One region of the Holtiella tumoricola genome, then DNA from elsewhere that is predicted to be linked to it. Evidence: riboswitches for the same ligand, from Rfam matches in the RefSeq annotation. Region 1 holds a riboswitch; the other holds the start of a gene.

Region 1 (15,750 bases):
ATTGATTGGGAGAAATGGAAGAGGAAAGACTACCTTATTAAGACTGTTAAAAGGCGAATTAGAGCCTACAACTGGGAAAATAAACATACCTGTGGAAGTAGAATATTTCCCTTATAAAAATGACTGTGAGTATAGAATCACTAAAGATATTATTAAAGAAAATGTTGGTGGTTTTAAATCTATAGAAGATACTATGGAGGCTATTATTAGCCAAAATGATGAAGCAAGATTTGATGAATACTCCAAGTTACAAGAAATGTATCTTGAAAGAGACGGCTATGAAATAGAAAGTAAAATCTTAAAAGAAATGGATGAAATGAAGTTAGATCCAGAGTTGCTTGAACGTGATTTTGACACCTTATCAGGTGGAGAAAAAACGAGAATTATGCTCCTTACTTTGTTCCTAAGAAAAAAACATTTTATTTTATTAGATGAGCCAACCAACCATTTAGACTTAGAAGGGAAAGATGCTGTAGCCCAATATCTTAAAAAGAAAAAGGGATTCATTGTTGTATCACATGATAGAGAATTTCTAGACCAAGTGATTGATCATGTTATTTCTATTAATAAGAAGGATATTACCATAGAAAAAGGGAACTATTCCAGTTGGAAGCACAATAAGGATAAAAAAGAAGAGTATGAACTAAGGACTAGAGAAAGATTAGAAGAAGAAATAGGTCAGTTAGAACGTAGTGCAAAAGAAAGTAGAAACTGGGCAAGTATAGGTAATACACAGAAATATCAATTTGCATCTAATGGTAGAGCAAATGGGGTACAGACGTATATGAAGCAAGCCAAACGTTCTGAATCAAGAGTGCAAGATCATATTGATAGGAAGAAACAACTTCTTCAAAACTATGAAGAAGTGAAGCCTCTTGTGATGCATCAAAGAGAAGATATTGAAGAAAAATGTTTAGTGAAAATAAGAGAGCTAAGCTTTAGATATACAGACCACACGAAGCAAATTATTAAAGGTTTTAATTTCGAAGTATGCGCTGGAGAACGTATATGGGTGAAAGGAAAAAATGGTGTAGGTAAGAGTACGCTATTAAAAATCTTAAACAGAGAATTACCTAATGAGGGGATAGAATATGTAGAGGGGTTACAAGTTGCTATGGTAGCCCAAGAGCCAACATGGAAAACAGGGTATATAAAAGAAGGATTTAAATATACTACAGGAGACCCGGTGTATGAAAAATTCCTAGAGCTATGTGATTATTTTGAGCTACCGGAAAATTTCTTAGTACGTCCTCTTGAAACGTATAGTAGTGGAGAATTGAAGAAAGTTAATATTGCACGTATACTTGCAGAAGACAATCATTTAATTATATTTGATGAGCCTTTAAATTATATGGATACCTATTTTAGTGAACAATTAGAAAAGGCAATTCTTAAATATCAACCAACCATGATTTTTGTAGAACATGATAGCTGGTTTGGAAAAGCAATAGCGACTAAGACGATTCAACTTTAAGGGAAGGAGAAAAATAGATGCAAACATTAACTTATAATCTATTGGTTCATCTGAATGCAGCCTTATTTGAAAAAGAGTTATATTTTAAGGTGGAGTGTCATGATGAAATACATGCTACGACCTATGGTATGGGAGCATGTGCCTGTGATGGAAAACAAGATGTAGCAAGAGTATTTATCAAAAGCTATTTAGAAGCAGAAGGATGTTATATTCAATTTATAGAAGACAGCCTATCTTTTGTAGTAGTAGATAGGAATGCCATACACCAATATACCAATGAAGAGCTAGTAGCAGCATTACAAGTTGTATCTTCAACCATAAGTAATTGTGAAAAAATGCAGCCTAAATTTGCCGAAGGTACTTCTTCGCATACACTTCTTAAGAATAGAATAAAAGCGTTGTACATTTCAAAAGCATTAATAAGCAATGAAGATGTGGCGGAGCAATATACAAAAGAAGAATTAATTGAAGCAATGGCCCCAATTACTTCAATTATTAGCAAATGTGAAAAAGGCCAAGGGAAATTTGCAGAAGGTACATCCCATTACACACGCTTTAAAAAGATAATTGATGCAATGTATATTTCAAAGGCACTGCTAACAGATGAGATAGATAAAAGACGTTAATCTATAGAAATAGAGAGTATATTTACTCTCTATTTTTATTTGCTAAGAAGTTAAAATAAATAGATATTAATGTTATCTACGCTGTGATAACTTATAATGTACATATCTAAGAAGATAAAAGTAAGCATGCTTTATTTTATGAAATGGAGCATACTAAAGATAGTAGAAGTAGGAGGACAGAGATGAGAGTATTATTAGCAGAAGATGAACAAGACTTAAATAATATTATTGTAAAGAAGTTAAACTCAGAAGGTTACACAATAGATGCTTGCTTTAACGGACAAGAGGCATTAGATTTTATGAGTGTTGCAGAGTATGATGTAGTGATATTAGATATTATGATGCCTAAAATGAATGGGTTAGAGGTCATACAAGAGATGAGAAGAAATGGCAATACGACTCCAGTTATTTTTCTAACTGCTAGGGATTCTATTGAGGATCGGGTGAAGGGGTTAGATATGGGGGCAAATGATTACTTAATCAAGCCTTTTTCTTTTGAGGAACTTATGGCAAGAATGCGTGTGATGACACGTCATGTAGCAGGCGTACAAACCAGTGTCTATACGCTTGCAGATTTAAGTGTTGATGTATCAGCCCATATGGTGAAAAGAGGAGATGAAGTGATTACCCTTTCAGCCAAAGAATTTTCATTACTTGAGTATTTAATACGCAACAAAGGGAAGGTGCTATCTAGGGAAAAGATAGAGAACAACTTATGGAATTTTGACTATGAGGGTGGAACCAATGCTGTAGATGTATATATTCGTTATTTAAGAAAGAAAATAGATGACTCCTATACCAATAAGCTGATTCATACTGTAAGAGGCGCGGGATATGTCTTGAGGGAAGAAGTATGAAAAAGTTATCGATTAAGAGTAAGATCACTCTTTGTTTTACATCAGGTATGATATTAATTGTGATCCTAGCATTCAGTGCAATTTTATTAGTATCAGGAATAACAATAGAAAACAACTATAAAAGGCAACTCCAAGACGTAGTGGAGAGTAATATTGGAGAAATTGAATATGAAAATGGCAGATTAGATTTTGATGAAGATTTTGTACCTTATAAATATGGAATTTTTGTATTTGTTTACGATGAACAGGGGGTGTTGATATCAGGCCAAGAACATAATATCTCTACAGAAGCAATGTCTTTACAAGAAAGAGGGATCTATGAGACTGTAACTAGCAATCAAAGTTATTATGTTTATGATCTACTCGTACCCATAAAGGATTATGGCAACTTATGGTTAAGAGGAATGGCACCCAAAGAAGAGATGCGCCAAATAGGAGCGATTGATACAGTTATTAAAATATCATTTTTTACATTACCTGTACTCACCATACTAGCAGCAATAGTAGGTTATAGCCTCACGAAACATTCCTTTAAACCTATTGAGCAGATTATTGATTCAGTAGAAAAGATTGCAGAGGGCAAAGATCTTTCTCAAAGGCTTGGAATGGAACAAAGAAATGATGAGATTTACCGCCTAGCTCATAGCTTCGATAAAATGTTTGAACGATTAGAAGATGCATTTGAAGCAGAGAAGAAGTTTACTTCAGATGCTTCTCATGAGCTAAGAACACCGACAGCAGTTATTTTAGCACAATGTGAGTATGCTCTTGATGGAGACAAGACCAATGAAGAGTATAAAGAAGCCTTAGAAGTTATAGAAAGACAAGGTTTTAAGATGTCAAAGCTGATTGCACAGCTTCTAGCTTTTACACGATTAGATCAACAAACACAGGCAGTTCATAAAGAAAAGATTAATTTAAGCGAGTTAGTCTCAAATATTTGTGAGGAACAAGCTTATTTACAAATTAAAGATATTTCAATTAAATGTAATATCCAATCCAATATCTATGCCTATGTAGATCAAACATTAATATCTAGACTTCTTATCAATCTAATCACTAATGCATATCAATATGGCAAGGAAAATGGACATATATTGGTTACTTTAAATGATAGAAAAGATGCAATTTATTTATCTGTTATAGATGATGGCATTGGAGTGAAACAAGAAGATTTAAATAAGATATGGGGAAGATTCTATAGAGTAGATGAATCCCGTAACCAAGGTGGAAGTTATTCTATGGGACTAGGACTTTCTATGGTTAAGCAAATTGCGAAGCTACACGATAGTAAGATGGAGATAAAGAGTACATTTGGAAAAGGGAGTACCTTTACATTAATTCTTAAAAAAGAATAATTAAAATTTATCGTGGGTTTTAATGTTATTTTAATCTTTCACTATTAAAATAACATTATCAAGCAAAAATTAAACCACGAGAGGTGTCTTATATATGAAAAAGTTCAATAAAGTAGCAGCAATCACAACATTTGTAGCAGTAGGTAGTATGGCATTAACAATGGTAGCAGCAAGTACAATAGGTGCCCAAAAAGCAAAAGAGGTAGCATTAGCACATGCCAAGTTAAATGAAAAGAATGTAACTTTTACTAAAGCTAAAATGGATACAGATGATGGTGTAGCAGTATATGAAGTAGAATTTTTCCATAACGGTGTAGAATATGATTATGAGATTAATGCACTTAATGGTAAAGTGAGAGAGTTTAGTAAAGATAAAGAAGTAATGGCTCCAGTAGTATCAACTAAACCAACAACATCAAATACTACAGCATCAAAAGGAACAATAGGTGCCCAAAAAGCAAAAGAAGCCGCACTTTCACATGCTAATTTAAGTGGACAACAAGTAACTTTTACAAAAGCCAATATTGATTATGATGATGGTGTAGCAGTATATGAAGTTGAATTCTACCATAATGGAACAGAATATGATTATGAAATAGATGCAAAAACTGGACAAGTTAGAGAATTTAGTAAAGATCAAGAAACTATGATACCAGTAGTATCAACTAAACCAACAGTATCACAAGGAACAATTGGCGTACAAAAAGCAAAAGAAGTTGCACTTTCACATGCAAAGTTAACTGGAGAAGCAGTAACTTTTACAAAAGCAGGTATTGACCATGATAATGGTATAACAGTATATGAAATTGAATTTTATCATAATGGGGTAGAATACAATTATGAAATTAATGCAGTGAGTGGAAATATAGTAGATTTTGAAATGGACAATGAATTTGAAGTAGATAATGACTAAAAAGTCTTAAATTGAAGTGCCTTAGTATCCAAAAGGAAACTAAGGCACTTTAAAGTGCTTACTAGCAAAGTTGAATATTTACAGTTAAGATAAATTTAAAAAGAATAAATGGCAGTACTGGAGGAATTCAACTTGTTAAAGAAAAATGGAGAAGCACTATTAAGAGACTTTGCAGCGATAGCATATCCACCGACTGTAACAAAGGTTACAGATGGCGTTTATCATATAATGGGTTATGGACATAGTAATGCAATTGCTATAGAAGCAGAGCATTCTGTGATTTTAGTAGATGCATTAGATACAGATGAAAGAGCTAAAAAATTAAAAGAGATCATTGATGAACTTATAGGTAAACCAGTACAAACATTGATTTATACTCATGGACATCCAGATCATAGGGGTGGAGCAGGAGTATTTGCAGAGACTTTAAATGAGATTATTGCATTTGCACCTAAGAAGCCATTATTAGGGCGTATGGAAAAAATTAATGATATTTTAAAACAACGTACTTTCTATCAATTTGGTTATACTTTGACAGACGAAGAAGTTATTACACAAGGTATAGGGATTAGAGAAGGTTTTGTTGTTGGTGAAGGTAAAGGCACACCTTTAGCGCCGACAACTATTTATACAGAAGAAAAGGTAAAACGTATTATTGACGGTGTAGAAATTGAGATGGTTTTAGCAATTGGAGAAACAGATGACCAAATCTTTGTGTGGTTACCTGAGAAGCAGGTGATTTGCTGCGGTGATAATTATTATGGGTGTTGGCCAAACCTCTATGCTCTACGCGGTAGTCAATATAGAGATGTAAGCGCATGGGTAGATACGTTGAACCTGATTTTATCCTATCCAGCAGAATATGTATTACCAGGACATACACAACCACTTCTAGGAAAGGCAACTGTACAAGAAGTATTAGGTAATTTTAAAGATGCAGTAGAGTATGTGTTAGAAGCAACACTAGAAGGAATGAATAAAGGGTTAAGTGTAGATGAGTTAGCAACAACTATTACTTTACCTGAACATCTTAGAAATCTTCCTTACTTAGGGGAGTTCTATGGTACAGTTGCATGGTCTGTACGTAGTATCTACAATGGATATGTAGGTTGGTTTGATGGTAACCCAACCCATTTAAATAAGCTTGCTCCTAAGACTTATGGAGAGAAGATGCTAGAATTAATAGGTGATAGTACAAAAGTTATAGCTGAAATCAAAAAAGCATTAGTTGAAGAGGAGCCACAATGGGCAGTAGAATTATGTGATCTCCTTATTAATGCAAATGAAGAAATGAAAACAGCAAAAGTTCTTAAGTCAGAAGGGCTTATGGCATTGTCCAGATTAGAAACCAGTGCTAATGGTCGCCACTACTATATAGCAGCAGCTAAAGCATTATTAGAAGAATAATGAATCCTACTTATAAATAAACATCAAATTAAAAGTGCGTCCCACGTTATGGGGCGCATTTTGTTTATGAGTAGCTTTCTTACGAAAAAATAAAGTTACAGATAAGGCTTATTTCGCTATAATAGAGGTAAGATTTTAAGAAAAGAGGATATGGATGAGTTATTTATTAGAGCTTCAACAAGAAGATAGACGTTATGTAGTAGGTATCTTTGAAAGTGAAGAAACTGTCCATAGTTTTATAGAGTTGATTCCCTTTGTAAAAAAGACAGTTGATAAGCAGGAAACATTTACTTGGATAGACTATACAATGAGATTTGAAGAGATGCCCGAGTACTTTGAGATAAGTTATAATAATTATGTTTATGTGTTAAGCAAATACTCTTTTGTACCAGGAGATAATGTAATTGATTTTATATGGTATCCAGTGCACCAATGGGATAAGAAAAAAGTAGAGAATAAGACGTATATAGAGGGGATGACAACTGTAGATGCCTACTCTATCCCCAATAATGATGTAGAAGAATACATCAAAAGTCGAGAGCAGCTTTTTGAAGCAGGTAAAGCACACTATACAAAGAAGGGCTTATCTGTTACAAGAAAGGGAATAGGTACTCAAGATGGTGAATATGTTCTTGTAGAAGATTCCATATTGTACTTGCTTGATGCATATGCAGTAGATATTTGGGAGAAGACTAAAGACTTTGAGCAATTTTTAAAACAATATCAAGAATAATAATTAAAATAATATAGTCATGAATAGGACTGATTAAGAAAGGAAAAAGACAAAATTGTCTTGGGATATAAATGATAAGAGAAATAGTAAAAGACCATAAGAGATTAGTACAAAAAGCCGTAGAGGCAACAAAAGAAGATCTATATATTATTGATGATATGGTAGATACAGCAAAGGCTAATGATGACATTTGTGTTGGACTTGCAGCCAATCAAATCGGAGAAAAGGTGCGTATTATTGTAGTTAAAATGGGAGAATTCTTTATTCCATTGGTGAATCCTAAAATAGTTAAGCATAGTCAATCCACTTATGAAGCAGAAGAAGCTTGTTTATCCCATGAAGGAACAAAGAAAACAACGAGATATTCTTCAATAGAGGTAGAGTATAGAGATAAAAATTTTAGAAAGAAAAAACAACATTTTAATGGATTTGTTGCACAGGTAATCCAGCATGAAATGGATCATTGTGAAGGCATCTTAATTTAAAATATACGGAGGGGTTTAGGTGGACAAAAGAGATAAAACAAAATATAAATTAGCTAATGCCATCAAACAACTGATGGAAACACAGAGTTTAGATAAGATTACCGTGAAGGATATTGTAAGCCAGTGTGATATGACGAGACAGACTTTTTATCGCTATTTTCAGGATAAATATGATTTGGTGAATTGGTACTTTGAAAGGTTAGTACAGAAATCTTTTAAGCAGATGGGGGTTAGCTGTAGCTTAAGAGAGGGTTTGCATAAGAAGTTTAGGTTTATTGAAGAAGAGTGTATATTCTTTTCAGCTGCTTTTCAGTCTAATGACTATAATTCATTGATGAATTATGACTATGATTGTATTTTTAAGTTTTATGAAGAGATTATTACTTCTAAAACCAATAAACCTTTAGAAGAAGATTTAGCATTTTTATTAAGAATGTATTGTAGGGGTTCTATTTATATGACAGTAGAATGGGTAAATAAGAAAGAGAGACCAGCGCCAGAGGAAATTACTAATCTATTAATAGAAGCTTTACCAGATCGATTAGCAAATTTGCTTTCAGATATATAGAAGCAGAGTTTGTCAAAAAAGTGACACATAATAATGATTGTCACTTTTTTGACAAACTAGAAGATGTGTAACTTGTTTTTTTGACATATTATTCGTTATGCTAATAATAGATTTAATCATAAGATCAATAGGATATAAACAGGGGGAAGTTATGGCTAATAGAATAGTATTAAATGAAACATCTTACCATGGTAAAGGATCAATCTGTGAGATTGCAGGAGAAGTACAAAAAAGAGGCTTTAAAAAAGCGTTTGTTTGTTCAGATCCTGATTTAATTAAATTTGGAGTAACTGACAAAGTGATTAAAGTATTAGAGGGCGCAAATCTTGTATATGAAATTTACTCTAATATTAAAGCAAACCCAACAATCGAAAATGTACAAACAGGCGTAGCAGCTTACAAAGCATCAGGTGCAGATTATATTATTGCAATTGGTGGAGGTTCTGCTATGGACACAGCTAAAGCAATCGGGATTATTATTAATAATCCAGAGTTTGAAGATGTAAGAAGTCTTGAAGGTGTAGCACCTACTCAAAAACCAAGTGTGCCTATTATTGCAGTACCTACTACAGCAGGCACAGCAGCTGAAGTAACGATTAATTATGTTATTACAGATGTAGAGAAAAATAGAAAATTTGTATGTGTAGATACACACGATATTCCTGTTATTGCAGTAGTGGATCCTGATATGATGGCAAGTATGCCAGCAGGGCTTACAGCAGCAACAGGTATGGATGCATTAACACATGCAATTGAAGGATATATTACTCAAGCAGCTTGGGAGATGACAGATATGTTCCATCTTAAAGCTATTGAAATTATTGCAAAATCTTTACGTGGCGCAGTTGCGAATACAGCAGAAGGCCGTGAAGGTATGGCGCTTGGACAATATATTGCAGGAATGGGCTTCTCCAATGTAGGGTTAGGTATTGTTCACTCTATGGCACATCCACTAGGTGCTGTTTATGATACACCACATGGTGTAGCAAATGCGATTATTCTTCCAACCGTTATGGCCTACAATGCAGAATATACTGGTGAAAAATATAGAGAAATTGCTAGAGCAATGGGTGTTTATGGTGTAGATGAAATGTCAGTGGAAGCATACAGACAAGCTGCAATTGATGCAGTGAAAAAACTTTCAGCAGATGTAGGTATTCCAGCAGACCTTAAAGCAATTGTTAAACCAGAAGATGTAGATTTCCTTGCTCAGTCAGCTTATGATGATGCATGTAGACCAGGTAACCCAAGAGAAACAAATGTAGAAGAGATTAAAGCTTTATACGAATCACTCTTATAATATTTAATTTGCAATAAATATCATGATTACGCAAAAGTGGTGCATACTAATGACAAAAAGGAGTATACTCAGATGAAAGTCAAAATAGTTTGCACGCGGGATCAGGAAACAAAAGAAGTAGAATTGCCAATGAATGAAGAGGAATTATTAAAAATTCAAGGTAGTGTACTAGATAGAGATAGTGTAGGGTATATAGCTGGGGCAGAAGTGAAATATTATGATACACAAGGAAAAGAAATAGAAAATATTTTTCTACTAAATAGACAGTTATATAAGTAAGTTATAAGAAAAGCACTTCAGTATGAAGTGCTTTTCTTATATTGATTAATCTAATATTAAAAAAGTACGTTATATAGAATAGATGGAGATGAGTTTGTAGTTATATTAGAAAAAGATGAGCTTAAATGTTATGAGGAATTATTTGAGCAATTTCAAGAAATTAATGGTAAGGATAATGATGCCTTACCAGCTGAAATTAAGGTTTTTGTTGCATATGGTGTAGCAGTTTATAATAAGCTTATACATAAGTCCTATCAAGATGTTTTTGAGGAAGCAGATGAAAAAATGTATAGGAATAAAATACAAATGAAACAAGGTGAAAAGGGGCATTTTATGTAAGCCTTTGGTGAGGTCATGGAGTAAGAAATATATTAGCTTACCTCATTTTATTAAAATTTATGCTTTACAAGATTAATTTTATGTTATATAGTGTAGGCATAAGATAACAATTAAATAAGAAGTAGATAGAGGTTGCGGTTTTTAAGAGTATGTTTGTGGAGTTAAGCGCATTGAAGCAAACAGAAAGGACTAATCGCCGAAGCGTATAGTTAATGCTTTAAGACTATAACGTTGGGGTTATATAGAACATGTATAACACTGTCACAAATTTATTTGTGGGGAGCTATCACGAAAGTCTATTGTTGAATGAGAGCAAAGGCCTACTAGTGAGGTATTTGCTGAATCGGAATCCAAGTCTTGAGTGATCTGCTCAAGACTTTTTTGTTACTTAAATTCATTTTAATTAAGAAAAACGGAGGGAGAAATAATATGGAAGCAATTGATATCGGATGGTTATCGATTTTACCACCAATTATAGCGATCGCACTAGCACTAATGACAAAAGAGGTTATTTCCTCATTAATTGTAGGTATTTTATCAGGAACACTTATTTATGCATTTAACACAGGCGGGGGCGTTGTTAAAGCAGTAGATGTAACATTTACATTAATGGCAGATAAATTAGGGGCCAATGCATCAATCATTTTATTCTTAGGATTTTTAGGCGCACTTGTAGCTGTTATTACAATGGCAGGTGGTTCAAGAGCATATGGTGATTGGGCAAGTAACAAAATTAAATCTAAAAAAGGTGCACAACTTGGAACATCTTTATTAGGTGGATTAATCTTTATTGATGACTACTTTAACTGTTTAACAATTGGTACAGTAATGAGACCAGTAGCAGATAAACATCAAATTTCGCGTGCGAAACTTGCGTACATTATTGATGCTACAGCAGCACCAATTTGTATTATCGCACCAATTTCATCTTGGGCAGCATCAGTTATTTCACAAATGAGTGGATTAGATGTAAACGGTGTACCACTTAATGGTATGGAAACATTTATGGCAACTATTCCATTTAACTTATACGCTATTTTAACATTAATCATGGTTGTTGTACTTTGTGTAACAAATATTGAGTTTGGTCCAATGGCTAAATTTGAAAAAGCAGCAAGAGAAGGTAAAGAAAACAAAGGCATTTCAGCAGAGGGCGAAGATGATGAACTTGCTAGAGTAAAAATTTCTTCAAAAGGAAAAGTATTTGACTTAATCATTCCTATCCTTTCTCTTATTATCTTTGCAGTTCTTTCTATGCTTTATGTAGGGGGATACTTCGAAGGTGGTATGACTTTAGCAGAAGGCTTTGGTAATACAGATGCAGGTCCAGCTTTAGCTTTAGCTGGTTTTGGAGCACTTATTGTAGCATTCCTTCTCTTTGTACCACGTAAAGTTATTACATTCAAAGAGTTCATGGATGGTATCGGTATTGGTGTTAAATCAATGGTAGGTGCATTCATTATCTTAACACTTGCTTGGACAATTAGTGGTGTATGTAGAGACCTTTTAAATACAGGTGAATACGTAGGGGGATTAGTAGCAGCATCTCATATGCCACCAGCACTTATTCCAGCGATTGTATTCCTTGTAGCAGGCGGACTTGCATTTGCAATGGGTACATCATGGGGAACATTTGGTATTCTTATTCCAATCGTAACAATGATCTGTGCAGCAGTAGCGCCAGAACTTATTACAGCAACACTTGCAGCAACACTTGCTGGTGCAGTATTTGGAGACCACTGTTCACCAATTTCAGATACAACAATTCTCTCATCTACAGGAGCTGGATGTAATCATATTGATCACGTATCATCACAGATTCCATATACTTTAGTAGTGGCAGGATGTTGTTTCGTAGGTTACATTATTGCAGGTTTCACAGCAAATGTATGGATTACACTTGGTAGTTCAATTGTATTATTATTAGCGACACTTGCAATCTTAAATAAACTTACTAAAAAACAAGAAGTAGCAAATGCTAAAGAAGTAAACGTAGCATAAACTACAGGTATATAATATAAGAAGAAATCCTAGGAATAAGGGCAGTGATGCTGATTATTTCCTAGGATTTTTTATGTGTTTTATATTGTTTTTTAGCTTTAATAAAACTATGATAAGTATAAAAATATGCAATTAAATGTTTAAGGCAAAGGAGATAGTAAGTGACAACACAAATATTATTGGTAGAAGATGATGAAACCATTGCTATGGGTATAGCTTTTGCGTTAGAAAAAGAAGGTTATCATATATGTAGAGTAAGCAATATAAAAGAGGCAAAAGGATATCTTAATGAAGAAATAGCTTTAATCATATTAGATTTAAACTTACCTGATGGCATAGGGTATAGTTTTTGTGAGTATGTGAGAACTAAAAGTGAAGTACCTATCATTTTTTTGACTGTTAGAGATGAAGAAGAAGATATGATAAGAGGATTAGATATGGGAGCAGATGACTATATTACCAAACCTTTTAGGATGAGAATTCTATTATCTAGAATACAGGCAGTCTTAAGAAGAACTCAAAAGGAAGAGACTCATATTTTGGAATGTAAAAATATTAAATTAGATAAAAATCAAGGAAGAGTCTATAAACAAGATGAGGAACTAATCCTTTCAAAAAGTGAATATAAGTTACTGTTATTATTGATGGAGAATAAAGAGTGTACGATTTCTAGAGAGCGTATTTTGGATTATCTATGGGGAATAGACGGCACCTTTGTAAATGATAATACCCTAACAGTAATGGTTAAGAGGTTGCGTGAGAAAATAGAAGAGCCTACTGAAAAGTTAATACAAACTATTAGAGGTGTAGGGTACCGATTGGAGGCATAAGGTGAGGAATTATTGGAAAGTTATTTTTATAGTAGTAATAGGCTTTTGTATCATGATGACCTTTGGAAGGATTGCAAGCTATATAAGTTATGAAAAAATAGGTCAGATGTATTATGAGCAGATCTCAGCTATAGTTGGTAAGGTAGTAGAGGAGATTCCAGAAAGTGAAGTAGCCATAATGCAAAGTTTAAAACAACTAGAAGAAGGGGATATTTTACAGGGGCAGGCTATCTTAAGACGGTATGGCTATGGCGGAGATACTCTACAACTGGTGCATAATCAAAGAGGGCTAGAAAGCTTAATGAAAGTGAATAGCCTAGTAATGGGAATTATTTTTAGCATCATACTTATTACTACATATGGTATTTATAGAATACTCAAGCAAAGATTTGGACATTTACAGAACTATTTGATAGAAATTGCAAAAGGAAATTACAAATTAAATATTGAAGGTGTAAGTGAAGGTAAGCTTTCTATATTTGAAGACCAAATTTATAAAACGACCCTTGCTTTAAGAGAAAGTAAAGAAGAGCAAGAAAAAGAAAAACTAAACTTAGCTAGAAACATTGCAGATATTAGTCACCAGCTTAAAACACCTTTGACGTCTATGGGGATTATGACAGATTTATTGTTAGATAGTGAAGTAGATGAACAAAATAGATATTTTATTGATCAACTTAATATGCAAATAGAAAGATTAAGTGGGCTTGTACAAGTTCTTCTAAAGTTGGCTCAATTCGATGCAGGCACAGTTAAATTAAAAAGACAAGAGATAGCTATTCCAAGTTTTATAGAAGAAGTCGTAGAAATGCTAGAAGGTCCTATAAAGAAAAAAGAAATTCAGATACAACAAGATGGGGAAGAAAGCTACTTTGTGGGGGATAGAAATTGGACATATGAAGCCATTCATAACATCCTATATAATTGCGTACAGCATAGCCCACAAGGGGCGATGATAAAAATAGAATGGAGCCAGAATCCTATTTATACAGAGATTATCATACAAGATCAAGGAGGAGGAATTTCTATAGAAGACTTGCCACATATCTTTACTAGGTTTTATAAGGGTAAGAATGCTTCTAAAGAAAGTATTGGGATAGGTCTTGCAATGGCAAAAACAATTATTGAAAAGCAAAATGGAGCAATTAAAGTTGAGAATGTAGGAGAGGGGGCACAGTTTCAAATTAAATTTTATTAACCTTTGTCACTTTAATGTCATTTAGAAAAATTAAAATGGTACTATAACAAAGAACAAAGGAGTAATTAAAATGGAAATTTTAAAAATAGAAGACCTATGTAAAACTTATGGTAAGAATGATATGCAAGTAAAAGCACTAGATCATGTTAATCTTTCTATTGAGAAGGGTGAATTTGTAGCGATTATAGGGGCAAGTGGGTCAGGGAAATCTACATTGTTACATATGATTGGCGGAGTAGATGAGGCAACATGTGGTAGGGTTATTGTAGATGGTGTAGACTTATCCAAACTCAATGAGAATAAGATGGCAATATTTAGAAGACGTAAAGTAGGGCTTATTTATCAATTCTTTAATCTAGTACCAACATTAAATGTGAGGGAAAATATTTTATTACCCACTTTATTAGATGGAAAAGTGATAGATGAAAGCTACTTTGAAGAGATTATTTCTATTTTAGGTTTGAAAGATAGGTTGAACCATTTACCAAGTGAGCTTTCAGGAGGGCAACAACAGCGTGTGGCAATAGGACGTGCCATGATTTATAATCCGGCTATAGTATTAGCAGATGAACCAACAGGCAATCTTGATCGTAAGAATTCAAAAGAGATTATAGAACTTCTTAAGATGTCCAATAAAAAGTATAAACAAACTATTATCATTATTACCCATGATGAGCAAATTGCCTTAGAAGCAAGCCGTGTGATTAAGATTGAAGATGGTAAAATTGTTTCTGATGAGGTGAATAAGTAATGCATATTATGAGTAGGTTTACACTAACCCATCTAAAACGTAACAAGCGCCATGCTTTCTTTAGCTGCTTTGCTATTTTGATAGCCACTGTATTTATTTCAGCACTTATATTTTGTGCCCATTCCTATAAGGAAAGTAGTATTGCCTTATGGATAGAAAGTGCAGGCGAATGGCATGGGGCATTTGCTGTAGATATTTCAGCCAAGCAGGTAGCCTATGTTAAGGAGAATCCAGAAGTAGAAAAGACCTTTATTAAAACAAATTTTTATGCACTTCGACCCAATGATACAGAAGGTAGACCTTACTTTGCTCATATTGATTTAGACAAAAACTATAGAAATGATATGGGATGGGAAGATATGGCCATTTCAGGCAGGCTACCTGAAAAAGAAGGTGAAATTGCTATATCAGAAGACTTCTTCAAGGATAACCCCCAGTATAAAATAGGCAGTGAGATGACTGTAGATGAAGGACAGCGTGTGGCACAAGGTGAGTCTATTGATGTAAGGGATGGGCTAATAGACGATGAATTATTTGAAGTAGTAGAAGCAGGTAAAACCTACACGATTGTGGGAATATTGGATGCTTATTATGAGTATAGTGAGATACCAAGTTATATAAGTATAGGCTA
Region 2 (15,750 bases), on a different contig from region 1:
TATTTGTTCATTTTTAAAGGTGATATGTTTTAATAAGTATAATATGTACAGTTTATCCACCTTCACCGCTTAATATCGTACGTTTCCTAGAAAACAAAAAAACCAAATTTTGGGACACACAAAAAATATATATTTTAAATTACTAAAATATGTATTTTTATGTCCGCAAAATTTGGTTTTGCCTGCTTTACCAGTAACACCCCGTTCGATATTTGCTAAAATTAGTTTAGCAAATCCCAACATGGTTGTCAACAATTCAAAACATTTTTTTGTGCATTTAGTCTGTTTTATACTAAAACACCAATTTTCATTTGTGCATTTATTATTGTTTAAATGTTTTATTTAAATTTTTTTAAAGTTCATCTAAAATTTCTTTTAAATCTTTTTTATCAAACTCATATTTTGTACTACAGAAATGGCATACAAGTTCTAGATCTTCTTGATCATCATTTACGATATCTGTAAGTTCTTGTTTTCCTAAGCTAATAAGAGCACGTTCCATTTGTTCTTTTGAGCAATCACATTTGAATCTAGCTTCCATCGTATCCATGATGTCAATATCATCTCCAAGAAGCATTTTAATTATATCCTCAATAGATTTACCTTCATCCATATAACTTGTAAGAGATGTAAAAGTCTTAAGTCTTTCTTCTATTTGTGTGATTGCCTCATCTGTAGCATCTGGAAGTACTTGAATAATAATTCCACCAGCTTGTTTAATACTATAGTCACGGTCAATAAGTACACCAAGAATAACTGCTGTATTCGTTTGTTCTGAGTCTGCAAAGTAAAGGCTAAAGTCTTCTGCAATTTCACCTGAAAGCATAGGTACTTGTCCTGTATATGGTTCTCTCATACCAATATCTTTAATTACTGTCATGACAGCATTTCCTATTGCACCACTTACGTCTAACTTACCATTTTCCTTTTTAGGAATATCTACAATCGCTTGATGAGGGTAACCTTTAACATTACCTTTTGCATCAGCCTCTACTGTAATACCTTGGATAGGGCCATCCCCTTTAATCATAACACATACTCTATCAGAGTCATTTTTAAACATAGCACCCATCATAAGTGTACCTGTCATTGTACGTCCAAGTGCTGCTGATACTACTGGTGATGTACCATGATGTGCCGTTGCAACATTCACAAGTTCTGTTGTATTCGCACCAAAAAATCTAAATTGTCTACTACTATCTGTTCCTCTTACAATATAGTTTTTCATCGTATCCTCCTTAGTCCACGTAAACTTTTCCGTCTACTTGTTTTTCTCTTGCTACAAAAGTAGCACGAAGTGTCTCTTCATTATAAGATTTATGTGTATAATCATCATAAATTGCAACAAGTTCTAAGCCTGCTTTTTCGATGATTTGTTTAATACATTCTATTGAATAAGCTTTTTGATAATGGACTTCTTCAAAACGATCATAACGTCCATCTTCATCTTGTACAAAGAAGCTTACATAGAACTCATTGATTTGTTGTTTTTCATCATAAAAGTTCTCCCAAATATATGCAGCCTCTTCTGTCTGCTCTGCAAATACTTTATCCCCTAGAAGGGTTTTATATTTATGTGGTAAATTCACATCAAAGATAAATAATCCGTCTTTTTCAAGATAATTATTTACCCATTTAAACATAGATAGTACTTTTTCTTCTTCCATAAGATAATTAATACTATCGCAGCTACTATAAATAACATCAACTGTTCCATAAAGCTCAAACTCTGTCATATCTTGCATAAGGTATAAGATGCCACGCCCAGCTTCTAATTCCTTTTCCCTAGCAATCATCAACATTTCTTCTGACCCATCTATCCCAATAACGTCTAAACCACGATCAGCAAAGAGTTCACACATTGTTCCTGTGCCACAACCTAAATCACAAATAAGTTTAGGTTCAATACCGTGTTCTTTAATCACACTTTGTATAAAGTCTACCCATTGTACATAAGGTGTATCTTCCATAAAAGTATCATAAATCATTGCAAAATCATTATAAATGTCCAATTTCTCCACCTCTTTATCTGACGACTAAACTTTATTGTACACTAGCAGTTTTTTCTATGCAAATGTAATTTAAAATTTACATATTAATTCCTTCTAATAAAATATTCTTTTGGTTTCTATCATAAATTATACTTGATTTGGTTATATTAATGATAGACATAAATTTTTCTCCCTTCAATCCACTAAATAGACCATGAGAAACTCGTTCTCATGGTCTATTTTTCATTTCAAACTATCCATATATTCAAATAATGAAATATTTTCATGCTTACGCTCATCTTCAGTCATAAGATGAGATAATGTAATCCCCAATAGCCTTACTTTTTCATCTAAGTTATCCACTTTATGCATCAATTGTTCCACATAATTCATAATTTCTTGCGGCTCAACAATAGAAGAACTGGTCATCATACTTCTTGTAATTTGATTAAATTCACTAAACTTAACTTTTAAGGTTACATTTTTTCCCCATACACCTCGACGTTTTACTCTTAAACTTACTTCTTCCGCCAGTGCTTCTAAAGCCTCTTTAGCTTCTATACTACTTAAACGTATATCTTCATTAAAAGTTGTCTCTGCTCCTATTGACTTGCGTACCCTGCTACATTCCACTTCTCTCTCATCAATTCCTCTTGCAAAGTCATATAAAAGATAACCTCGTTTTTTAAATACGCTTACTAAGTAACTCAGCTCTAAGTTCCTTAAATCTTTTCCGTAATGTACTCCTATTTTCTTCAATTCCTCTGCAGTCACTCTACCTACTAAAAAAAACTTATTAATAGGTAGATTATCTAAAAGTTCTTGTGCCTTATCGGGCGTAATAACTGTCAAACCATTAGGTTTTTCATAATCTGATGCAATCTTAGCTAAAAATTTATTATAAGATACCCCTGCCGAACCCGTTAAATGCAGTTCATTCCATATAGCTGCTTTAATTTCCTTAGCAATCTGTGTAGCAGAGGACATTTGCTTCTTATTTTCTGTTACATCTAAGTAGGCTTCATCTAATGATAAAAACTCTACTTTATCTGTATAACGCCTAAAAATTTCACCTATTTGAGCTGATACAGCTTTATATACTTCAAAACGCGGTCTAACAAAAATAGCATGGGGACAAAGTACCTTTGCTGTTTTTCCTGGCATTGCAGAATGAATCCCATACTTTCTCGCTTCATAAGAACACGTTGCTACAACACCACGTTCATTAGGATCACCACCTACAATAAGTGGCTTACCTTTTAGGCGTGGATTATCACGCATTTCTACTTGTGCAAAAAAAGCATCCATATCAACGTGTATAATCTTGCGCATACTCCACTCCCCTTTGTTCCTAGTTTAACCGTATTAGTGTATCATTTTTTCCTCAAATGTTCTATAAAGATTCTAACTCTCCCTCTATGTAATTAACAAATTGTTTAGCTGTACGTCCTGATTTTCCGTTATTCCACATTTCCCATTTCAATGCTTCTCTTTCTAAAACCTGCTCATCTATTTGAATATTTCTCTGGGCTACAATTCCCTTTACAATATCTAAATACTCCTTTTTATTAGGACTACTAAAACCAATTCGCATACCAAATCTATCAGAAAGAGAAAGCTTTTCTTCTACTGTATCGTTTCCATGTAACTCATTTTCACTCATCTGTTCTTGAATAAGATGTCTACGATTAGACGTTGCATAAATAACCATATGTTTTGGCTTTTCTTCTAATCCACCTTCTAAAATGGTTTTAAGCGCTGTATAAGTTTCTTCTTTATCTTCAAAGGCCAGATCATCTATAAAAATAATAAAATAGTAAGGTTTATTTTGAATTAACCCCATTAACTCTTTTAAATGCATTAACTGGTCTTTTCTTATCTCTATCATTCTTAACTTTGTTGTACTTGCAAAATGATTAAGTATAGCTTTTACCATAGAAGATTTACCTGTTCCCCTAGCTCCATATAAAAGTAGGTTATTGGCTGGATATCCTTTTAAAAAGGCATGCGTATTTTTTAATATATCTTGTTTTTGTAACTCATAGCCAATTAAATCATTAAGTCCTATTGAGTCAGGTTTCTTAATACCTACAATCTCTTTATATCCTTTACTATCATCCCATTTAAATGCATAGTATTTAGCAAAATTACCACAACCTCTCTGATGATAAAACTCAAGTAAAGTTTCTGCTTGATCCCCCCATCCCTCTCTTCCTAATACTTCGACACAACGCTCCTCCTCATTTCCCCAATCTAAAAGTCCTTCTATTGCTCCTTGCATACAAACTGCATCTTTATGTTCTAATAAAATTTGTTTAAATATCTTAGAGTTTATACCACCTATTTGTTCTAAAAGATTTAATTCTATTTCTAAACTTTGCTTAATAGTTTGAGGGATTAATTTTTCTTGCTCCAAATAATATGTTATAAGATTTTCTCCATATAAAAGCTTATTTTCTATATAACCTTTTAAAGATTGATAAGGCTGTATAGTATAAAATTTATAAGTAAAGCTATTATAGGCTTCAATTAATATTTCTAAGTCCTTCTCTTCTAAAAAATGTTCAATGACCTCTTCTAATTGACTTATTAACTCACTTTGTCTTAAATTTCTAAGTACGCACAATCTTACAAACCAGGACTTCATCAATTTTAAATTTGCTTTCATACAATCACATCATTTCTCTTTCAAATTTTCTTATGCCTATCCTATCACAATATTTCTTTCAATTCAAAATTCTTTTTTCGCATAAAAAAATAGACATTGAATCAGTTTCCTGTTTTCAATGTCTATTTCCTTTCAACTATTCTTTACATATTTTCATTTTCTTTATTTTTAAGTTCACGTTTCTTCTTAGTCATAAGTCCACCAATACGTCCTGTTTCTTTAGGTGATAAGCTTTTCCATCCATCTTTTTGTACTTTTTCTAAAAGTCCAAGTTCTTCTGCAATCTCTAATTTCATTTTTTGATCTGGTGAAAGTGCATCAAATAACTTTTCTTTTGAATTTCCATTATTGTTCATAATATACCCTTCCTTTTTTGTATTCATGTTCTAAAGTATGGATAGTTTATCCTTAAAATATACACCCTTACCCTACTTTTTTATTTTTCTTACACCTTTTCTCAAATCATGCATATAATATTGTTTATATGGTTATATATAATTGTTTGTAATTATTTTTAATTTTTATAACCTTGACACATCTTTTAACCCATGCTATCATTAGACACAATTAAATACGCATTTTTCCAATCACGTAGAGGCGCGATGCTTATCAGTACTTTTTATGATCTTTGCAAGAAGAAATGACTAAATAGGAAAGGACGTATCGCCGAAGGAGTAAAACGCTTGCACACTTTGTTCCTGGGGGTATAGTTAATAACTATACAACTGTCACCTTTTGCTATACAATAGGTGGTGTGCTACTGTGTTTAAATGATTTTCGTAAATGATTTTTATAAATGACTTTACATCATTTGGATTCACAGCCAGCTTACCCACTAAGCTGGCTTTTATTATTTTAACAATTTTAGGGAGGATTTAATTATGAAAAAAATTAATTTAGCTGTTGTTGGCGCAACAGGCATGGTAGGGCGTACATTCTTAAAGGTGTTAGAAGAAAAGAACTTACCTATTGAAAACTTCTATGTATTTGCATCTGCTCGTTCAGCAGGTTCAACACTTACTTTCATGGGTAAAGAATACACTGTTCTTGAACTTACTGAAACAAGTTTCAAAGAACACCAAATTGATATTGCTCTTTTCTCTGCCGGTGGTGGCACAAGCTTAAAATTCGCTCCAATTGCTGCCGAAAGCGGTTGTATTGTTATTGATAATAGTTCTGCTTGGCGTATGGATCCAAATGTTCCTCTAGTTGTACCTGAAGTTAATCCAGAAGCAATTAGATCACATAAAGGTATTATTGCAAATCCTAACTGCTCAACTATCCAGGCAGTTGTTGCACTTAAACCACTCAATGAATACTATGGTATTAAGAGAATAGTTTACACTACTTTCCAAGCTGTATCAGGTGCTGGTATGGGGGGATGGAGTGATCTTGAAGAAGGACTTAAAGGTAATGCACCTAAAAAATTCCCTCATCAAATCGCAAATAACTGCTTACCTCACATTGATGTATTCTTAGAAAATGGTTATACAAAAGAAGAAATGAAAATGGTAGAAGAAACACGTAAGATTTTTGATAATCAGTCTCTTCGTATCACTTCTACAACTGTACGTGTACCTGTTTTCAACAGCCACAGCGAAAGTATAAATGTTGAACTTAATAAACCATTTGAGATAAATGAACTTAAAGATGTAATTTCAAAAGGTGAAGGCATTATTATTCAAGATGATGTTGCTAATAATGTTTATCCACTTGCAATAAACGCTACTGGTCATGATGAAGTCTTTGTAGGACGTATTCGTCGTGATGAAAGTGTTGATAACGGTGTGAACTTATGGGTTGTAGCAGACAACATTCGTAAAGGTGCTGCTAGCAATGCGGTTCAGATCGCTGAATGGATTATCCAACATATGATGTAAATCGAAAGGACTGATGATAAATGGCAATTTTTGAAGGTGCAGGTGTAGCTATCGTTACACCTTTCCACGAAGACGGAAGTATTAACTTTGGTAAGTTAGAAGAATTAATTGATTTTCAAATAAATAATCATACAGATGCTATTATAATTTGTGGTACAACTGGTGAAGCTTCTACTATGACAGATGAAGAACAACTAGAATGTATTAAAATAGCTGTAGATCGCACAAATGGTCGCGTTCCTGTTATTGCTGGAACTGGTAGCAATGATACACGCCACGGTATTACTCTTACTAAACGTGCTGCAGCTCTCGGTGTAGATGGAGTACTCCAAGTAACACCTTACTACAACAAAGCAACTCAAAAAGGACTTATTGAACATTTTGATGCTATTGGTAAAGCTTGCGATGTTCCTATGATCCTTTATAGTGTGGCTTCTAGAACAGGTGTTAACATTGCTCCTGAAACAGCTTATGAGCTTTCAAAACGTGATTATGTAGTTGGTATCAAAGAAGCTAGCGGCAATATCTCACAAGTAGCACAAATTGCTCGTTTATGCGGACCTGATTTTGCTATCTACTCTGGTAACGATGATCAGATTATTCCTGTACTTGCACTTGGTGGTAAAGGTGTTATTTCTGTACTTTCAAACGTTGCTCCTAAAGAGACTCATGATATCGTTAATTTATACCTTCAAGGTCAGACTCGTGAGGCTCTTAACCTTCAATTAGATTATCTTCCTCTTGTAGATTCACTTTTCTGTGAAGTTAATCCAATTCCGGTTAAAGCTGCACTTAATTATATGGGATTTGAAGTTGGTCCATGTAGATTACCTCTAACAAACTTAGAGCCAACTAACGAAGAAAAAGTTAAAGCTGCCCTTCGTGCAGTTTCACTTATTGACTAATACTTTATAGAAAGGGTGACACACATGACCAATATATTATTACATGGTTGTAATGGAAGAATCGGGCAAGCCATATCACGTATCGTTAAAGACCATCAAAACTTAAACATCGTAGCTGGTGTAGACCCTAATCTTTCTGTACCAAATGCTTTTCCTGTATTCGATCGTATCGAAAACTGTACTATGCCTGTAGATGTTATTATCGACTTTTCTACTGCTAGTGCTGTTAGACCTCTTCTTGAGCATGCTATTTCAAAGAAAATTCCTGTTGTTGTTTGTACAACTGGACTTTCTCCTGAAGATATAGACTTCTTACATGAGGCTAGTAAAGAGATTCCTATCTTCTTTTCTGCTAACATGTCTCTTGGTGTCAATCTTCTTATTACATTAGCAAAACGTGCAACAGAAGTACTCGCTGATTGCGGATTTGACATTGAAATTATTGAAAAACATCATAATCAAAAAGTTGATGCTCCAAGCGGTACTGCACTTGCTATTGCAAATGCAATTACAGATACTCTTGATCAAAATTATGAATTAAGATATGACCGTTCAGGTGTACGTGAAAAACGTCCTAAAAACGAAATAGGTATTCACGCAGTACGTGGTGGTACTATTGTAGGCGAACATGACATCTTATTTGCTGGAAATGATGAAGTGATTACTTTATCTCATTCTGCAGCATCTAAAGAAGTCTTTGCAGTAGGTTCTCTTAAAGCTGCTGCTTTCTTAGCTCCTAAAACACCTGGACTATATAATATGGAACATCTTTTAAATCAATAAAGACTGTCATATAATTAATAATTATTGTCTTAACAAATAAATGAGCTATAAAACTAAACTTCTAATTAGTTTTATAGCTCATTTTCATATATCAAAACTTTTTATACGCTATTTACGTCTTTTGCAACAGCCTCTTCTATTCTATTATTATTTCTTTTAAAACTTCTACTTCTTCAGTCTTTGTTTTATCTAAAGAAGAGAATTTACCAGCTATAATAAGTAAAGTAGGTGCTAAAATCATAAGACTACTTGCGACTACTCCATATTGACTAATCACTTGAGCCTTGGCTCCAAGTACTACACCAAGTGACCTGCACAATGTACCTATATATGAAGTTGCAACAGGTAACATATAGCGTTCATAGATTCCTATATCCCATATTAAAAATACGCCTAACCCATATAACACAAATAACATAACTGTTATACCACAGCTAGATAAGCATTGTAACACTCTACTTTGTAGTGTACGACAAAGCTTACCTAAGAAGAAACATGTTACAAAAATGACTATTGTCATGATGGCTCCAAAAATCATCTTTTGTTTCGAATCGTTCATTAGTGTCGGGAAGGCCATTACTATAATGTGAGTTATCATAAAGAGATAGAAGTAACCTGTTCCTGTGAGTATCAAATTATAGCATACACCCCAAGCTTGACCTTTGCTCCCTCTAATGATTCTACCTAATTCTAACATTCCTAATGCTACAATTAACAATACAGCAAGCCCAATAGCTACATCTACATCTCTTGAGATTTCTACCCCTATCGCTCCACCTAGTTTACCGATAGAATGATATACTTGAGGTACCATTCTTCTAAATACAGTAATAAGTTCTGTACTTTGGATCCCTCTTCCTACTGCATAAATAATACCTGCTCCTATATAGGTTAAGAAGATAGCTATTCTACTTCCCCATATTCCTTTTTTATCTAATAGACACCCTAATAACAAATAGGTTCCACATGTTCCTAGCACAATAAGGATTGGTGCAAACTTAAATAGTTCAAAGTTAAAATAAGCTAGTAAAATAAGTAATAAATACGTCAAAGCCCCAATACCGAAACTTAATAAATTATTTTTCATCCTAATCCCCTCTTTAACCTTCTCTTTGGTATACATTTAAAATTCAATACCAGCCCTTGCTTGAATCCCTTTTTCCATTGGATGTTTTACTGCATCAATATAACTTACATAATCAGCTTTTTCTTTTAGCTCATCTGGTAATTGACGCCCTGTAAGTACAAGTTCCATAAATTCTGGCTTATCATCTACAAGCTGTAAAACTTCTTTTAAATCTGCAAATCCAAGTTGAAGTACGCCTAAAATTTCATCTAAAATGAGGATATCGCACTCTCCTGTATCCATTACTTTTTTAGCAAATTTAAGTGCCATGTGAATCTCTTGAGCAAGCTCTGCTTTTTCCTCCTCTGATAAGGTCCAAGTAAATCCTCTTTCCTTTTCAAAGTGAAAAACTTTAAATCCAGGTTCTAATGACTTTAATGTCTTGCATTCACCTGTATTGTCATTTTTAAGGAATTGAATCATAATGACTTTTAGGTTATTGCCTAGTGCACGTATTCCTAGCCCAATAGCTGCTGTACTCTTACCTTTACCTGGTCCACAATAAACCTGCGTAAGTCCTTGTTTCATCTTTGTCACCTCTTCAATTTATATGTTTAAAATATTTGCATTTTCTTTTAAATAATTTTGCCTTAACTTATAGTCTGGCATAATTTGTTCTATAGTATGCCAAAAGGCCTTACTATGATCAAAATGAATTAAATGTACAACTTCATGTAAAGCTACATATCGAATAACTTCTATTGGCGCACCTATTAGTCTTACGTTATACGATAATGTTCCTCTTGCAGAACAACTTCCCCATCTTGTCTTTTGTTTTCTGATGGTTATTCTTTCATATTTACACCCTAATAAGTCACAATACTCTTGTGTAAACTGTGTCAGCAACTTTAATGCTTGTTTCTTCATGTACATTTCAACCTGTTTTTTTATAAGAAAGAGGTCATTTTTATTCGGAGTAATAATAATAAAGTGCTTATCACTTGTTGTAATAGTTGATTTTAATGTTAAACTTTCTTCTATCTCAACTGCTAATTTATCCCCTAAATATAAAATTTCTCTTTTTGCAAGCCAGTCCTTTGCTTGTAATCGTTGCTGTTTCTCTTCTACTGTTTTATTAATCCACTCTTGATGTTTAGCTACAAATTCATCTATCATCTTACTGTTTATTGTATATGGAGCTTTTACTAAAACTGTTAAATCATCTTGTATATAAATGGCAAGTGTTTTTCTCTTTTGTCTAACAAGCTTATACATATTTTCTCCCTTTCTTATCCCTAGATTATACTCTAAAATAAAGAATTTTTCCACTAAAAAAGGAATCGTCACTAAGCTTCTGTGCCGATTCCTTCACCTATACTTTCTTTTAGGATTCTCCTCCCTCAATTGGAGTTGTTTCCTCTTCTAATATCTCCATTTTAGAGATAGAAACTTCATAAGCTACCTTACTCATAGCTTCTCCTGTCTCTAATTTCTTTTGGTAAGATCTACTTTGAATTCTACCCCATAATTCAATATGAGCACCTGTTTTAAGATTTTGCGCATACCTTGCATTTCTTCCCCACGTAATACATGGTATGTAGTCAGATTTATGATATGAACGATTTACTGCAAGTAATAAATCTGTAATCTCTCTACCGAAAGGTGTTGTACGATAAACAGGATCTTTACATACAAAGCCACTTAAATAAATAGTATTTTTATTTTTTTTCATTTCTTCTTCTGATACTTCTTTTACTTCTAATGCAAATATAGTTAAAATTAAGCGATTCTTTCCTTCTTCATACTGATTATAAGATCTAAATTGTCCTGTTATATCTAATACTTTACCTTGAATATTTCCAAGTGGAGCTAGAAGCCTTTCAGAAACTGTCACTGGTAAAATATCTGCGGAATCACTTAATCTAGGAACCTCTAAATTAAAACTATAAAATCCTTCTCCATATACTTTATGGCTATACGTGAGTTCACTTACCGCTTTTCCTATTATAAGTACTTCATTATTTTCTAAAATGTGTTCTATCATCTTACACCTCTCCCTTATCCTCTTATTGTTCTGTATTGATTTGATTCTTTTGTCACTATCATTTATATTAACAATGGTACAAGTTTATTACAGTTTTTAACATTTATCCTAATTAATTTCTATTCCATAAATCATCATTGTTGCAATACCCGCTAGAGCTGCCTCTACGTTGTTAAAAGGTACCTCTACTGTAAATTCTCGCAGTACATCTAATGTACCTTCTGGTATTACCTCACTTGGATTAACACAACACTGTAAGCTTAAAGAACCATCAACTTGTAATTCTGCACTAGAAGCAGATATATTCGCTGCTTCACTCCATCCATAGGTAATATATTTTTGATTCTTATGATGATAGGTTTCAGGAATGATATAATAGGTTGCTTGAATAAGCTTAAAAAGTCTCGTATAAATGCCATTTTTACTTAAGATATGCTTGGTAAGAGGTTTATCAAAGAAAAGTGCTACATTAAATTTAATTTTTTCATATATTGCTTTTTCAATTCCCTCTTTAGTAAGTTCAACGACTAATAAGTCTGGTGCTTCTTTATCCTGTAATGTATTAATATAATTCCTTAAAGGAATTCTTTTATTATTAAAATATACAGACGTATCTTGAGGTTTTATATGCAAGAGCTTTAATCCTTTTTGCATACTTTGATCATAAATAAGTTGTAAAGCCTTTTTACTACTTTCCGCGCAACTGTTTACAGCTAATGTAATCATAAGTAACCTCCTCTTATGTAAAAAATGATAATTTCATGTTGTAATTTTAGTGTTTACTAAGCATTCTATTTTATGTTCTATAAACTTTGGCAATCTTGATGCAGTGTATATATATTGATTTTTTTTATTTCTAGATACTATATATGTCACTTTTTTCTCCTTGTTAATTTCTTCTTTTTGTGTTAGATTAGGAGTTAATTAATAATCATTCTTTTAAGATAAAATTATTGGAGGTTTAAAATGATGTTAAAAAATTTATTAAAACCCCACTTCACAGTCCAACTCAAAGATAACCAATCTGTTTATGACTTAGTTAAATGGAAAAAAGTAAATGTCCACCTCACAGATCATATGACTGGTAAAGTGCTCGTACATATGACAGACTTAGATTTTCCTGAACACTTTTCGCAATCTGCTTGTGACATCATTGTAAGCAAATATTTTCGTAAAAGTGGTATTCCAACTGATTTGGGATACGAGACCTCCTTTAAACAACTTGTCCATCGTATGGTTAACTTCTGGGTAAATGCTGCTTTAGATGAAGGCCTTATTGACCATTCAAATAAAAATACTTTTTATAATGAGCTAGCCTATATGATGCTTATGCAAATGTGGGCACCCAACAGTCCACAATGGTTTAATACCGGTTTAGCTCTTTCCTACGGTATTAAAGGTGAAGGCCAAGGCCACTACTTCTTTGACCAAACACAAAAATGTGTCGTTAAAGCATCTGACGCCTATACACGTACACAAGGCTCTGCCTGCTTTATTGTAAGTATCAAGGATTCTCTACTTGGTCCTAAATCCCTTACAGATCAACTTACTACTGAAACACGACTATTCAAATATGGCTCTGGAGTAGGTACCAATTGGTCATCTATTCGTGCTGAAGGCGAACTTCTTTCTGGCGGTGGCAAATCTTCTGGTCTTATGAGTTTCTTAAAAGTCTTTGACCGCAATGCCGGTGCTATCAAATCTGGTGGGACAACAAGACGTGCCGCTAAAATGAATGTTCTAGACTTAGAACATCCTGACTCCCTCGAATTTATCAACTGGAAATCAAAAGAAGAAGATAAAGTGATTGCATTAGGTAAGATGGGATATGATACACACTTCGATGGAGAAGCCTACGCTACTGTATCTGGCCAAAATGCTAACAACTCCATCCGTGTTAGTGATAGTTTTATGAATTCTTTAAATGATCCTGAAGCTACATTCTCACAAATTAATCGTGTAGACCACACTATTCATCAAACACTTCCTGCAAAAGATATATGGCAACAAATCACTCATGCAGCTTGGCGTTGTGGTGACCCCGGTATTCAGTTTGATGATACAATTAATGCTTGGCACACTTGTCCTGCTGGCGAAAATGGCAATGCCGATGATCCTAAGAATCGTATACATGCAAGTAATCCATGTTCTGAGTATATGTTCTTAGATGATACAGCTTGTAATCTAGCAAGTATCAACATCCTAAAATTCTATGATATTGATACAGATACTTTTGATATTGAAAGCTACCTTCACTGCATCATGCTTATTCAGCTAGTATTAGAGGCTACTATCCATCATGGTCAGTTCCCAACTCCTGAAATTGCTGAACGTTCTTATCACTTTAGAACAACTGGTTTAGGGCTAACTAATCTAGGTGCACTCTTTATGCTTATGGGGCTTCCATATGATAGTGAAGCCGCTCGTACTATTGGCGCTAGCCTTATGAGCTTACTTACAGGTCAGGCTTATTATATTTCTAGCTTAATGGCTCAAGAAATAGGCCCCTTTACCTACTTTGAGCAAAACAAGCCTTATATGATGCGTGTACTACGCAATCATGCACGTTGCAGTGGATTACAACTTATACAACCTCAATTTGAAGGATTGGGCTATCTCCCACCTACTATCTCTCATTCAGCTTTAGCGAACTTACATCAAAGTACACTTAGCCATGCCTTAAAAGAGGTATGGAATAAAGCCCTTGAATCTGGAGAGACCAATGGATATAGAAATGCCCAGGTATCTGTTTTAGCACCAACGGGTACAATTGCCTTTGCTATGGACTGTGCTACAACTTCATCAGAACCTTTCTTTAGTCATGTAACTTATAAGAAATTAGTAGGTGGAGGCTTTATGGAAATTGTTAATCCCATTCTTCCTCTTACGCTAAAAAAATTAGGTTATAACCAACAAGAAGCTCAAGCAATTATTGACTATATTATGAGAAAAGAAGAACGTGATGGCTATAGCATATTAGTTGATGGAAAAATTGAAGGCGCCCCACACCTTAAGCAAGAACATTATGCTATCTTTGATACCGCTAATAAATGTGGTTCAGGCGTTCGTTATATCTCACCTGAAGCCCATGTTAAAATGATGGCTGCCCTTACACCACATGTATCAGGTGCCATTTCTAAAACAGTAAACTTACCACATGATGCTACTGAACAAGATGTTTCGAATATTTATAGGCTCTCTTTTGAATTAGGTGTGAAGGCTATCGCTCTATATCGAGATGGCTGTAAAGCCTCTCAACCTCTTAGCACAAGTCTTAATACTACTGGTATCAAAAAGTTAGAAGATTTATCATACAATGAGCTTCTAGACTATGTTAAACATCCTGAAAAGCATTACACACCTATTCGCACCAAGCCTACAGGCATTCGTAATGCACATGTACATGAAGCTGAAATTAATGGATTAAAGCTATATATTACAGTATCCTTCTTTGATAATGGAAAACTTGGTGAAATTTATGTATCCGCAGGTAGACAAGGTTCTCTTGTAAAAGGGCTTTTAGATAGTATTTCTACAACTATTTCAGAAATGCTCCAGTATGGTGTACCCGCTCAAGATATTGCTAAAATGTATCGAGGACAAAAGTTCGAGCCTAGTGGCTTTGTAGGAGGACACCCTTATATTAAACGTGTAGATTCTATTTCTGATCTTATTAGCAAGATTATTGATATTGAATTAGGAGACTTTACTTACTGCCAAGTTAAACCAGACTCAGAATCAATCTCTACACGTTCCTACTTATCTGCTAATATATCTTTCCCTCCTACTGCTGAGACTATCAGAACGTCTACTAGCCATTCTGATTTTTCACTAGAAGGTGAGCTTTGCCCAAACTGTGGTAGTACCAAACTCATTAAAAATGGCACATGTAAAGTATGTGCCGAATGTGGTACAACAACTGGCTGTAGTTAATAGTAACATTCTTACAGTTTTTGCATATTTTATATAGTAGGCAGCTTAAGTGACATCATGTTAACATACTTTGTGAAATGGGGCGAGAATAGCATGCGTAATAGAATGCTAGACCAAGAATCTATCCTTGAAACAAAAAAACAACTTGTGCAAGCTATCATTGACGGACAGTATAATTTACAATCAGAAGAAGTGTTATCACTTAGTAGACATTTAGATGAACTTATGCTTCCAGCATTTCAAACGCAACTTGACTTTTATAATGAATATTTAAATTTCTCTCATCCTTTTACGACATAAACTTATACCCCCTTAGGTATAAAATAAATTTAGCCTGCTACTTTTGTAGCAGGCCTTTTTTATTGTTTATATTGTCTTCCTGTATGATCAATTGTATAACCATCTTTTATAATCAACTCAGAAATAGGTACAATCTCATACCCTTTCGCCTTAAGTCCTTTAATAATTTCAGGTAGCGCA

Evidence for each region. Region 1 has a riboswitch for lysine ahead of PBV87_RS18765 (Na+/H+ antiporter NhaC family protein). Riboswitches for the same ligand answer to the same signal wherever they lie in the genome.
Region 2: it holds a riboswitch for lysine, as region 1 does, so the genes downstream of both, PBV87_RS22065 (aspartate-semialdehyde dehydrogenase) here and PBV87_RS18765 (Na+/H+ antiporter NhaC family protein) in region 1, are expected to answer to the same signal.

Annotation. Positions count from the first base shown of each region.
Region 1 is NZ_JAQIFT010000065.1:2,404-18,153, reverse strand. Features, by position in the region: gene abc-f (ribosomal protection-like ABC-F family protein) at 1-1,474, shown strand, start outside; gene PBV87_RS22955 (hypothetical protein) at 1,492-2,100, shown strand; gene PBV87_RS18810 (response regulator transcription factor) at 2,283-2,957, shown strand; gene PBV87_RS18805 (sensor histidine kinase) at 2,954-4,315, shown strand; gene PBV87_RS18800 (PepSY domain-containing protein) at 4,410-5,228, shown strand; gene PBV87_RS18795 (alkyl/aryl-sulfatase) at 5,361-6,635, shown strand; gene PBV87_RS18790 (hypothetical protein) at 6,790-7,368, shown strand; gene PBV87_RS18785 (peptide deformylase) at 7,440-7,853, shown strand; gene PBV87_RS18780 (TetR/AcrR family transcriptional regulator C-terminal domain-containing protein) at 7,873-8,421, shown strand; gene fucO (lactaldehyde reductase) at 8,573-9,721, shown strand; gene PBV87_RS18770 (hypothetical protein) at 9,794-10,000, shown strand; gene PBV87_RS23080 (diguanylate cyclase domain-containing protein) at 10,079-10,339, shown strand; lysine riboswitch at 10,458-10,633, shown strand; gene PBV87_RS18765 (Na+/H+ antiporter NhaC family protein) at 10,769-12,340, shown strand; gene PBV87_RS18760 (response regulator transcription factor) at 12,502-13,170, shown strand; gene PBV87_RS18755 (sensor histidine kinase) at 13,172-14,368, shown strand; gene PBV87_RS18750 (ABC transporter ATP-binding protein) at 14,439-15,119, shown strand; gene PBV87_RS18745 (ABC transporter permease) at 15,119-15,750, shown strand, end outside.
Region 2 is NZ_JAQIFT010000074.1:16,462-32,211, forward strand. Features, by position in the region: gene hslO (Hsp33 family molecular chaperone HslO) at 353-1,228, opposite strand; gene PBV87_RS22045 (class I SAM-dependent DNA methyltransferase) at 1,239-2,021, opposite strand; gene dinB (DNA polymerase IV) at 2,235-3,323, opposite strand; gene PBV87_RS22055 (ATP-binding protein) at 3,385-4,659, opposite strand; gene PBV87_RS22060 (small, acid-soluble spore protein, alpha/beta type) at 4,803-5,015, opposite strand; lysine riboswitch at 5,244-5,427, shown strand; gene PBV87_RS22065 (aspartate-semialdehyde dehydrogenase) at 5,541-6,539, shown strand; gene dapA (4-hydroxy-tetrahydrodipicolinate synthase) at 6,560-7,444, shown strand; gene dapB (4-hydroxy-tetrahydrodipicolinate reductase) at 7,469-8,227, shown strand; gene PBV87_RS22080 (hypothetical protein) at 8,364-9,314, opposite strand; gene PBV87_RS22085 (cob(I)yrinic acid a,c-diamide adenosyltransferase) at 9,351-9,881, opposite strand; gene PBV87_RS22090 (M48 family metallopeptidase) at 9,900-10,568, opposite strand; gene PBV87_RS22095 (single-stranded DNA-binding protein) at 10,678-11,337, opposite strand; gene PBV87_RS22100 (hypothetical protein) at 11,446-12,063, opposite strand; gene PBV87_RS22105 (vitamin B12-dependent ribonucleotide reductase) at 12,307-15,270, shown strand; gene PBV87_RS22110 (aspartyl-phosphate phosphatase Spo0E family protein) at 15,364-15,570, shown strand; gene PBV87_RS22115 (polysaccharide deacetylase family protein) at 15,630-15,750, opposite strand, start outside.